Regions from separate parts of the Klebsiella sp. MISC125 genome, predicted to be linked through region 1. Evidence: predicted binding sites of a transcription regulator. Region 1 holds the regulator's gene; the other holds the start of a gene.
What was found. The regulator CRP, encoded in region 1, controls carbon source genes, mostly activating them, when cyclic AMP is high. The targets are predictions, from matches to a motif close to ATGTGANNNNNNTCACAT.

Region 1 (5,149 bases):
TGTGCTTAGCGCTTAGTGGTGCGTAGCCAGATGCCATGATGCGGACGCTGACGCCATGCTACCGACGAAATGGTGTGCATGGTGTTCAGGTGACCCAGAATGCGCTGCAGATGCTGTTCCATGGTACTGAGCGGGCCGCGAGGGACTTCCGCATCCTGGGCCTCCATAATATTCACATCTCCAGCGCTCCCCGGTCCATCTGAATCCAGCCGTTGCTGACAGCGCTGTAGCGCAATTTCACAGGACTCCAGATAACGCTGAGCTAGATCCGGCGTCAGCATATTGTGCTCGCGCGCCAGGGTGGTCATCGCATTGATGTGCTCAACAATGAACTGGCTATGGGTTACCCACAGCTTCATATCTTCCAGATAGTGCGAATTAAAGCCCGGTTCCTGCATCGCCTGATTGAGTGAGTTAAACAGCGCATTGTGCGCCTGATTAACGCGCATTCGCTGATAGGCCAGCGCCGGAGCCTGGTGATCGTCGCTAAGAATGAGCCGGATCGCTTCCTGATCGGCTTCCAGCGCGTCGTGGGCATTTTTGCGTAGCAGACCGCTTTGCCACTGCGGCCATAGCCAAACCATCCCACCAAAAGCGATCAGACAGCCAATAAGCGTGTCGATTAATCTGGCGATGATAAACTGCTCACCGTTTAGCGTGAGTAATTGCAGGGTATAAACCGCCGTGACGGTAAAACCAACCATTGCCCAGCCGTAGTTCTTACGAATAATCAGGTAGCTTAGCAGCGTGATGAAGAGCATGGCGGTCAGCGTATAGCCTTCAGGCACGTGGAAGTGTAGCGTCAGTCCGGCGATCACCAGTCCGGCAATCGTTCCAGCCGCCCGGTGAACAATGCGCACCCGCGTCGCGCCGTAGCCGTTTTGCGTCACGAACAGCACAGTCATCAGGATCCAGTAGGGTTTCGGCAGATGCAGTGCGCTGCCCATCAGGCTGGCGGCGCTCAGCATTACGCTGATGCGCGCGGCGTTGCGTAACGCCGGAGATTTAAACGACAGGTAGCTTTTTAGCGCTGGCAGCAGGGGTAAACGTCGGGTTTTATCCGCCATCAAGTTGCGCGTGTACAGAGGACGCTGGGTACGCAGAACCCTGGCGATACGGCTGAAGTGCCAGGCGCAGAACTGGCCGACCGGGTTATCCGGATGTTGCCAGGCAATTTTTTCCAGCGCGCCGATCTGTTTATCCATCTGAAAACGCTGTGGGTAACGATGGTAGAGAAGATCGTCCGCCAACTCACGCAGGCGGGCGGCAACGGTTTGCGCATTCCAGCGAATCACTGCTTCTGCGTGACTGCGTTCCACCAGTTTCTGCACTTCTTCCGGCTGATGCAGGCTAACGGAGATATGTTCCTGTAAATCCAACCCCACCTGAAAAGCGCGCAACAGACGTTTGTGGTCGTTGCGTTGATTGGCCGCCAGCATATGCATCTGCTGGTAACACTGGGTAATCAGATCAACCACTTTCTGCTGGCGGTTAAGTAGCGGCGGCAGCGAGGTGGCCGGGTCCGTATGCTGGGTCAGCAGGCTGTATTTGGCCTCGCAATAGTTAGCCAGTTCGCGGTAGAGCAGGCTCAGCGACTCGCGCAGCGGTTGTTCGCGCCATAGCCAAAACCAGAACCAGTTAAAGACGCCATACCATAAGGTGCCGAGCGCGTAGATTAGCAGTGGCTCCCACACCGGCATGTTGCCCGCAAGGCTGAGGGTAAAAATGGCGGCAATAAGTGAAGCAGGCAGTAGTCGCGCGTGCAGTGAACTGATTTCGGCAGTCACCCCAAGGATTAGCGCCAGACCAGTGAGAATCAGCGGTAGAGGGATCTCGCGTTGCAGCAGGAGCTGGACAATCAGGCTACAGCCAGCAAACAGGCAACCGCCAATAATCAGGCGTTTAAAGAAGCGCTTATGTGGTGTGTCCAGACCGGCAATGTTGCAACAGGCTGGTACCAGGGAAAACAGTAAGCCCTGCTGTAAATGTCCGAGAAGAAGTCCGATTGCGACCGGCAGACACAACACCAGCGTTTGCCGCAGTGCGTAGTTGACTTCCGGGTGGTAAATCAGCCTGCGCCACATGAGGGGGAAACAAAAACGGCGTATTGCTATGCAATACGCCGTTTTGCCGACTTAACGGGTACCGTAGACGACGATAGTTTTACCGTGCGCGGAGATCAGGTTTTGATCTTCCAGCATTTTCAGGATACGACCAACGGTTTCGCGGGAGCATCCAACGATCTGACCGATTTCCTGACGGGTAATTTTAATTTGCATACCGTCCGGGTGGGTCATCGCATCAGGCTGTTTTGCCAGGTTCAGCAGCGTCTGGGCGATACGACCCGTCACGTCGAGGAAGGCGAGGTTACCGACTTTCTCTGACGTAACCTGCAGGCGACGTGCCATTTGCGAAGAGAGACGCATCAGGATGTCCGGGTTAACCTGGATCAACTGACGGAATTTTTTGTAGGAGATTTCGGCCACTTCACATGCGGTTTTCGCACGTACCCATGCACTACGTTCCTGACCTTCTTCAAACAGGCCTAATTCACCGATGAAATCGCCCTGGTTGAGGTAAGAGAGGATCATCTCTTTACCTTCTTCATCCTTGATGAGTACAGCCACGGAGCCTTTAACGATGTAGTACAACGTTTCTGCTTTCTCACCCTGGTGGATCAGCGTGCTCTTTGAGGGGTACTTATGAATGTGGCAATGAGACAAGAACCATTCAAGGGTAGGGTCTGTTTGCGGTTTGCCAAGCACCATGCGCGGTTATCCTCTGTTATAAGCTATCTCCAGATGCCGACACTACACGGCATCCGGGCATGCAATCGTATTAAATCCCTATACCTGGGAATCTGGCTGAAAATTTCCTGCAGCCTGTAATGTGAACTCCTCAGCATACATGCAGTGCATCAATGTATTACTGTAGCATCCCGATTGTTTTAGCATAGCTTTCGCCGCGTGTCTCCTGGTGTCTCGCTTCAGCATGACCTAGGTCGCCTTCCGTTGCGAGAATTGTTATGTGCGCGTAATCTGTCAGGAAAATTACAGCCCTGGAGTTAAATTTATGCAAGCGCGAGTGAAATGGGTTGAAGGGTTAACCTTCATTGGTGAGTCGGCTTCTGGTCACCAGATTCTGATGGACGGTAATTCCGGGGATAAAGCGCCTAGCCCGATGGAAATGGTGTTGATGGCGGCGGGCGGATGTAGCGCAATTGACGTGGTTTCTATCCTGCAGAAGGGACGCCATAACGTCACTAACTGCGAAGTTAAGCTGACTTCTGAGCGTCGCGAGGAAGCACCGCGTCTGTTTACCCATATCAATCTGCATTTTATCGTGACCGGTAAAGAGCTGAAAGATGCTGCCGTTTCTCGCGCAGTTGACCTATCGGCGGAAAAATATTGCTCGGTGGCGCTGATGCTGGAGAAAGCGGTAAACATAACTCACTCTTATGAAGTGATCGAGGGATAAGCCGAACGGCGCGAACTCGTCGCCCCGGCATGCGCTGCGCTACCGGGGTTTTTTGTTAATTGATTTTCCTGCCTTCCATTAGCCGCTCGACCAATGGCGCCATGATGAGCTCCATGGCCAGCCCCATTTTCCCTCCCGGCACCACTAGCGTGTTCATATGCGAGATAAACGAGCCCTGAAGCATCGCCAGTAGCCAGGGGAAATCGATATTCTGTAAGTTGCGGAAATGGATAACGACAAAGCTTTCATCAAGCGATGGGATTGCTTTGGCTGCAAATGGATTGGACGTATCCACCGTAGGTACGCGCTGGAAGTTGAGGTGAGTGCGTGAAAACTGCGGGGTGATGAAGTTGATGTAATCTTCCATCGAGCGAACGACGGAATCCATCACCGCTTCACGAGAGTGGCCGCGTTCGCTGGTATCGCGGATAAGCTTCTGGATCCACTCCAGGTTAACGATCGGCACAACCCCAACCAACAGATCAACATGGTCAGCGACGTTGTGCTGGGGCGTGACAACTCCGCCGTGCAGGCCTTCATAAAACAGCACGTCAGTGGGTTCAGGCAGCGACTGCCAGGGAGTGAAGGTGCCAGGAACCTGATTCCACGGCACGGCTTCATCATAGGTGTGTAAATACTTGCGTGACTGACCTGTACCGTTCAGCCCGTATTCTCTGAAAGTCTGCTCCAGCAGGCCGAAATCGTTAGCCTCGGGACCGAAGTAGCTGATGTGTTTGCCCTGATCTCGCGCTTTGCGGATCGCCATGTCCATTTCCGGGCGGGTGTAGCGGTGAAAGCTATCGCCTTCCACTTCGGCGGCGTGGAGGTTTAGTTGGGCGAATATTTTGCGAAAGGCGAGGCTGGTGGTCGTGGTTCCCGCGCCGCTAGAGCCCGTGACGGCAATCACCGGATGTTTGGCAGACATAACAACTCCCAGGGTAAACGATAGTGTGATGCCGCCTTAGCCGTGAAACTGCTTGCGGGGCATAATATTGACCGTCTCGTGCAGCTCTGACCACACCAGCGCGGCTTCTCCGCTTTTCAGCTGTTGTTTGACATCGGCGACTTTATCCGCCAGCGAACGTTCATGCTCACCATAATCGGTGCCTTCGCGTAATACAAAACTTTCAATCAGGTTATCCAGCGTTTCGGGATCGAGATCCTGCCAGGGAATAATCATATTTGCCCTCCTAACCAGCGAGTTAGCCAATCCGGGATTCGCTGTTCTAACCACATTTCCGGCTTGCGCAGCGTACCACCGACAAAACCAACATGGCCGCCATGCTCTGTAAGTTGATACTCGACATTTGCCGGTAGCTGTTCTTGCGGCGGGATGGAGTGGTGATCCATAAAAGGATCGTCCTTCGCATGAATAATCAGCGTTGGTTTAGTGATGTCGCTTAAGCGCGGCATCGCACTACACTGGCGATAGTAGTCTAGCGCATCGGCAAAACCGTGGATCCTGGCGGTGATGCTATCGTCAAATTCGCGGATGCGACGCATACCTTTTAGCTGGCGTAAATCAACCGGCAAAGAGCCCGGATAAGCTTTCAGCTTACGCGCGGCATTCGCCTTCAGCAGATTGAGCAGATAACGCTGATAAACGCGGGAAAACCCCTTATCCATATGAGAACTACAGGCTTCCAGCATAAACGGCGCTGAGACGATAACG
Region 2 (5,149 bases), 210 kb from region 1:
GATCTGCACCAGGATGGTGATGTTTTTGTTCGACTGCGCGAAGTAATCCGGCACGGTGCCAAACATATTGGCGCGGTGTGATACGGAGACGCCGCGAATGCCTTCTGGCGGATAACGCGTAGAAGCTACGGCATTGACTGCTTCTTCTTCCGTCTCTACAAACGGAATCAGGAAGTTATAGAAACCAATGTCCAACAGGCGCTTAATAACCACCGGCTCATTGGTCGGTACGCGCACAACTGGCGCACTAGTGCTGCCTTTCAGCGCCATCAGCTGTGGGATAAAGGTTGAGATATCGTTCGGCGCATGTTCGCCGTCCAGCACCAGCCAGTCAAAGCCAGCCAAACCTAAAACTTCAGTGCTGATAGGGCTTGCGAGCGCGGACCAGCAGCCGATCTGAACTTGATGCGCCGCCAGGGCCGCCTTAAATTTGTTCGGGAAGATATCGTTATTCATCGCTTATACCTTGTCACTTAACCGTTAATTATTTCTGCAGTTCCAGACGTTTGATGTCACCGACCACGAACAGGTAGCAAATCATCATCATCAGCGCGGAACAGCCTACAAAAATCAGTGCGCCATTAAAGGAGTGCAGCTCACTTACGATATAGCCGATCACCAGCGGGGTGACGATAGAGGCTACGTTACCGAAGACGTTAAACAACCCGCCGCACAGCCCAACAATTTCTTTCGGTGCCACGTCGGAGATAACCGGCCAACCCAGAGCACCAAAACCTTTACCGAAGAATGCCAGCGCCATCAGCGCCACCACCAGCACCGTGCTATCGGTGTAGTTACACAGAATAATCGTCGATGCCAGCAGCATACCCAGAACAATAGGTAGCTTACGTGCAAAGGTCAGCGTGCAACCGCGGCGAATCAAGTAGTCAGAGAACAGCCCACCCAGCACGCCACCGGCAAAACCGCACAGTGCCGGAATGGAAGCCACCATCCCCACTTTCAGAATCGACATCCCCTTATCTTGCACCAGGTAAATAGGGAACCAGGTGAGGAAGAACCAGGTAATAGTGTTTAAGAAGTACTGACCAAAAAAGATACCTAGCATCATTCGGCTGCTGAGCAACTGCTTGATGTAATCCAGTTTTGGACCTTTTGCAGCAGAGTCACCCGGCTTTTTATGGTCCATATCGACCACGGCACCGTTATCCGCAATAAATTTCAGTTCTTCTTTCGTCATCCGCGGATGGTCGGTTGGGTTGTGAACGAACTTAACCCACAGACCGGTCAGGACAAAACCAATCACACCCATGACGGTAAACACATGTTCCCAGCCCCAGGCAAAAGTCAGCCAGCCCAGCAACGGAGAGAACAGCGCCAGAGAAAAATATTGCGCGGAGTTAAAGATAGCGGATGCGGTACCGCGCTCTTTGGTCGGGAACCAGGCCGCAACGATACGGGCGTTTGCCGGGAAAGAAGGTGCTTCCGAGAAGCCCAGCATAAAACGCATGATAAACATTGAGACACCAGCCCAGGCTAGCGGGAATACATCCACAAAGCCTTGCAGGAAGGTAAACAGCGACCAGAAGAACAGGCTGTAGGTGTAGACCTTCTTCGAGCCAAATTTGTCCAGCAGCCAGCCGCCAGGAATTTGCATCAGCAAATAGGCCCAACCGAAAGCGGAGAAAATATAACCCATTGAGATTGCACTCAGGTGCAACTCTTTCGCCACTTCGGTACCGGCAATAGATAGCGTCGCACGGTCTGCATAGTTAATGGCAGTAACAATAAATATTATCAACAGAATTAAATATCGGGTTGGCATACCCTTTTTCTGCTCTATTGCAGCATCCACACTCATTTTATATTCCTCAGGTACGACACACCTTCCATCATTTATTACTGGTGTGATTTTAGTTATTTATAAATCGATCTTAGACACTGTCGATTTACTTATCCGACGCATTGCAAGCATGACTCAGTATAATCAGCTCACGGTATTTGATCACTGTGCATAAACCCCACAAAGAGATAACAAAAACCATTATAATTGTGCAAATGCAACAATCAGTGGGCGCTAATGCACAGTTCCAGTGATTTCCTTCTATACCTGACTCCCTCACGCAAAAATGAGTGATTTAGATCACATTTTTAAATCTAAACACCTGACATTCTTAATTCCACAAATCTGAGCATCAGAAATTGAATAACCGTTTTATTTTATTATTCGCACCTTGCTGGAGAATACTGGACAATGGCTGACATTGAAATTAGACAAGAATCGCCGACGGCGTTTTATATAAAAGTACACGAAACGGATAATGTGGCGATTATTGTTAACGATCGAGGTTTAACGGCCGGAACGCGTTTCCCTGATGGACTCACGCTCGTTGAACATATCCCGCAAGGCCATAAGGTCGCGTTGGTCGATATTCCCGCACACGGTGAAATCATCCGCTATGGCGAAGTGATTGGCTACGCGGTACGTGATATCGCGCAGGGTAGCTGGATTGATGAATCGCTGGTCGAGCTGCCGGAAGCGCCACCGCTCAACACCCTGCCGCTGGCGACCAAAGTTCCCGAGCCGCTGCCGCCGCTGGAAGGCTACACCTTCGAAGGGTATCGCAACGCAGACGGTAGCGTGGGGAGCAAAAACCTGCTCGGCATTAGCACCAGCGTGCACTGCGTGGCGGGCGTTGTAGATTACGTGGTTAAAATTATCGAACGCGATCTGCTGCCGAAATATCCCAACGTTGATGGCGTAGTCGGCCTGAATCACCTTTACGGCTGCGGCGTGGCGATTAACGCCCCGGCGGCGGTCGTGCCTATCCGTACCATTCACAACCTTGCGCTTAACCCGAATTTCGGCGGCGAAGTGATGGTAATTGGCCTCGGCTGTGAAAAACTTCAGCCAGAGCGTCTGCTGGAAGGTACCGATGATGTGAAAAGCATCCCGGTGGATAGCGCCAGTATCGTTAGCCTGCAAGACGAAAAGCACGTCGGTTTTAAATCGATGGTCGACGATATTCTGCAAGTTGCCGAGCGTCATCTGGAGAAACTGAACCAGCGCCAACGTGAAACCTGCCCGGCCTCCGAGCTGGTGGTCGGTATGCAGTGCGGCGGCAGCGATGCGTTTTCTGGCGTGACCGCCAACCCGGCAGTGGGCTATGCGTCCGACCTGCTGGTGCGCTGCGGCGCAACCGTGATGTTCTCCGAAGTGACCGAAGTGCGCGATGCAATCCATCTGCTGACGCCACGCGCCATCAACGAAGAAGTGGGTAAACGTCTGCTGGAAGAGATGGCCTGGTACGATAACTATCTCGATATGGGCAAAACCGACCGCAGCGCCAACCCTTCCCCAGGCAACAAGAAAGGCGGCCTGGCAAACGTGGTGGAAAAGGCGCTCGGTTCTATCGCTAAATCCGGTAAGAGCGCGATTGCCGAAGTACTTTCCCCGGGACAGCGTCCAACCAAACGCGGCCTGATTTACGCCGCAACGCCAGCCAGTGATTTTGTCTGCGGTACCCAGCAGGTGGCCTCTGGGATCACCGTGCAGGTGTTTACCACCGGTCGCGGGACGCCGTATGGCCTGGTAGCGGTGCCGGTCATTAAGATGGCAACGCGTACCGAACTGGCGAATCGTTGGTTTGACTTAATGGATATCAACGCCGGAACGATTGCGACCGGTGAAGAGACCATCGAAGAGGTGGGGCTGAAGCTGTTCGAGTTTATTCTTGATGTCGCCAGCGGCCGCAAGAAAACCTTCTCGGATCAGTGGGGATTACATAATCAGCTGGCGGTGTTTAACCCAGCGCCGGTGACGTGATCCGTTAACATCATTTATCCCGCTCGTTATTGCCTCGAGCGGGATAACTCATTCTCATCTCTGTTCGTTAAGAAACGCCTCTATCTGCGCCTTCGTCGAAGTCCCTTCCATCGGCCCACGCTGGGTAATCGCCAGAGAACCGCTGGCATTAGCCCATCTCAACGCTTCCTGCGGCGATGCGCCTGACAGAAACAGACTGACAAAGGTTGCACCGAAACAGTCACCCGCTCCCGTAGGATCCACAACTGGCACATTAAAACCGGTAACATGATGCGTTTCCTGAGCACTGAAATAGCTGGCTCCCCGAGGCCCACGTTTAATGACAACATGCTTAACACCGCGTTTGAGCAACTTATCAACCAGTACTTGCTCATCACGCCCCGGATTAAGGCCAAAGTAATTCAACTCACCATCGCTTGGCAGGAAAATATCCGTGTAATCGAGAATATATTCAAAGGCCTGCGACATTTCAGGAATATTGAGCATCTCTTTACGAATATTCGGATCGAACGAAACCGTGCCGTTGCGCGCTTTGATATTTTCAATCGCCTTACGCATCGCATCGATCATGCGAAACGAAAACAGCGAGGAGCCCATAATGTGAAAATGATTGCACTGATTAAGCAGGCTTTCGTCAATATGATCGGCAGTCAACAGACCGCAGGCACTGTTCGGCATATTAAAAATAAAATCGCGCTGTGCCTGACTCCGATAGCTTACAAAAGCACTGCCAGTAGTCGCTTTTTGCAGTATGGCGATACCGTTGACATTAACGCCATCGGCATCCAGTCGCGCGATATTCATTTCCCCAAACGCATCATTGCCGACGCAGCTAAAAAGCACCGAACCAAAACCCAACTTTGCCACCTGATCGGCAAAAATTGCCGGTGCACCGCTGGGATATGGCCCCCAAAACTCTCCCGGGCGAGAAAAGCCCTGGTTCTCTTCTTTTGCCAGAAACTCCACCAGTAGTTCGCCGATGGTGCAAATGGTCACGTTCATCATCGCTCCTTTACTTTGCTTTTTGCAAAGCAGGGTTGAGCCATGTCAGGCACTCATTATTGGTATAGCTGTTAGTCAGCCCTGCGGCGAGTAGACGAGCATGATATTCCGCAGCAACAACCTGCGGCGTCACCACGCAACTCATCTGCTGCAAATGACCAATCTCATACCGCTTGTCGCCGTATACTGGGCGATTAGCGATTACTGCAATCACTCGATCACTTTGGGTAATCGCCTCATTCAACAGTCGGGCGCTGGCCTCTTGCCTGACGCTCAAGATGCCATCCTCGGCAATCTGATCAACAGCGATAAGCGCTCGCGAAGGGCGATAATGTCCCAGAGCGTTAAGCGCCAAATCACCCT

Region 2: a site for CRP is predicted at 2,090-2,107, ahead of garD (galactarate dehydratase). Genes of this name have one in related genera too.

The regions. Positions count from the first base shown of each region.
Region 1 covers NZ_CP180448.1:532,081-537,229, forward strand. Annotated here, with positions in the region: gene argD (bifunctional acetylornithine/succinyldiaminopimelate transaminase) at 1-16, shown strand, start outside; gene ACMYSL_RS02415 (YccS/YhfK family putative transporter) at 6-2,084, opposite strand; gene crp (cAMP-activated global transcriptional regulator CRP) at 2,136-2,768, opposite strand; gene ACMYSL_RS02425 (OsmC family protein) at 3,073-3,477, shown strand; gene ACMYSL_RS02430 (phosphoribulokinase) at 3,533-4,402, opposite strand; gene ACMYSL_RS02435 (YheU family protein) at 4,439-4,657, opposite strand; gene ACMYSL_RS02440 (hydrolase) at 4,654-5,149, opposite strand, start outside.
Region 2 covers NZ_CP180448.1:738,963-744,111, reverse strand. Annotated here, with positions in the region: gene garL (2-dehydro-3-deoxyglucarate aldolase) at 1-456, opposite strand, end outside; gene ACMYSL_RS03565 (MFS transporter) at 485-1,819, opposite strand; gene garD (galactarate dehydratase) at 2,213-3,784, shown strand; gene ACMYSL_RS03555 (sugar kinase) at 3,839-4,786, opposite strand; gene ACMYSL_RS03550 (DeoR/GlpR family DNA-binding transcription regulator) at 4,797-5,149, opposite strand, start outside.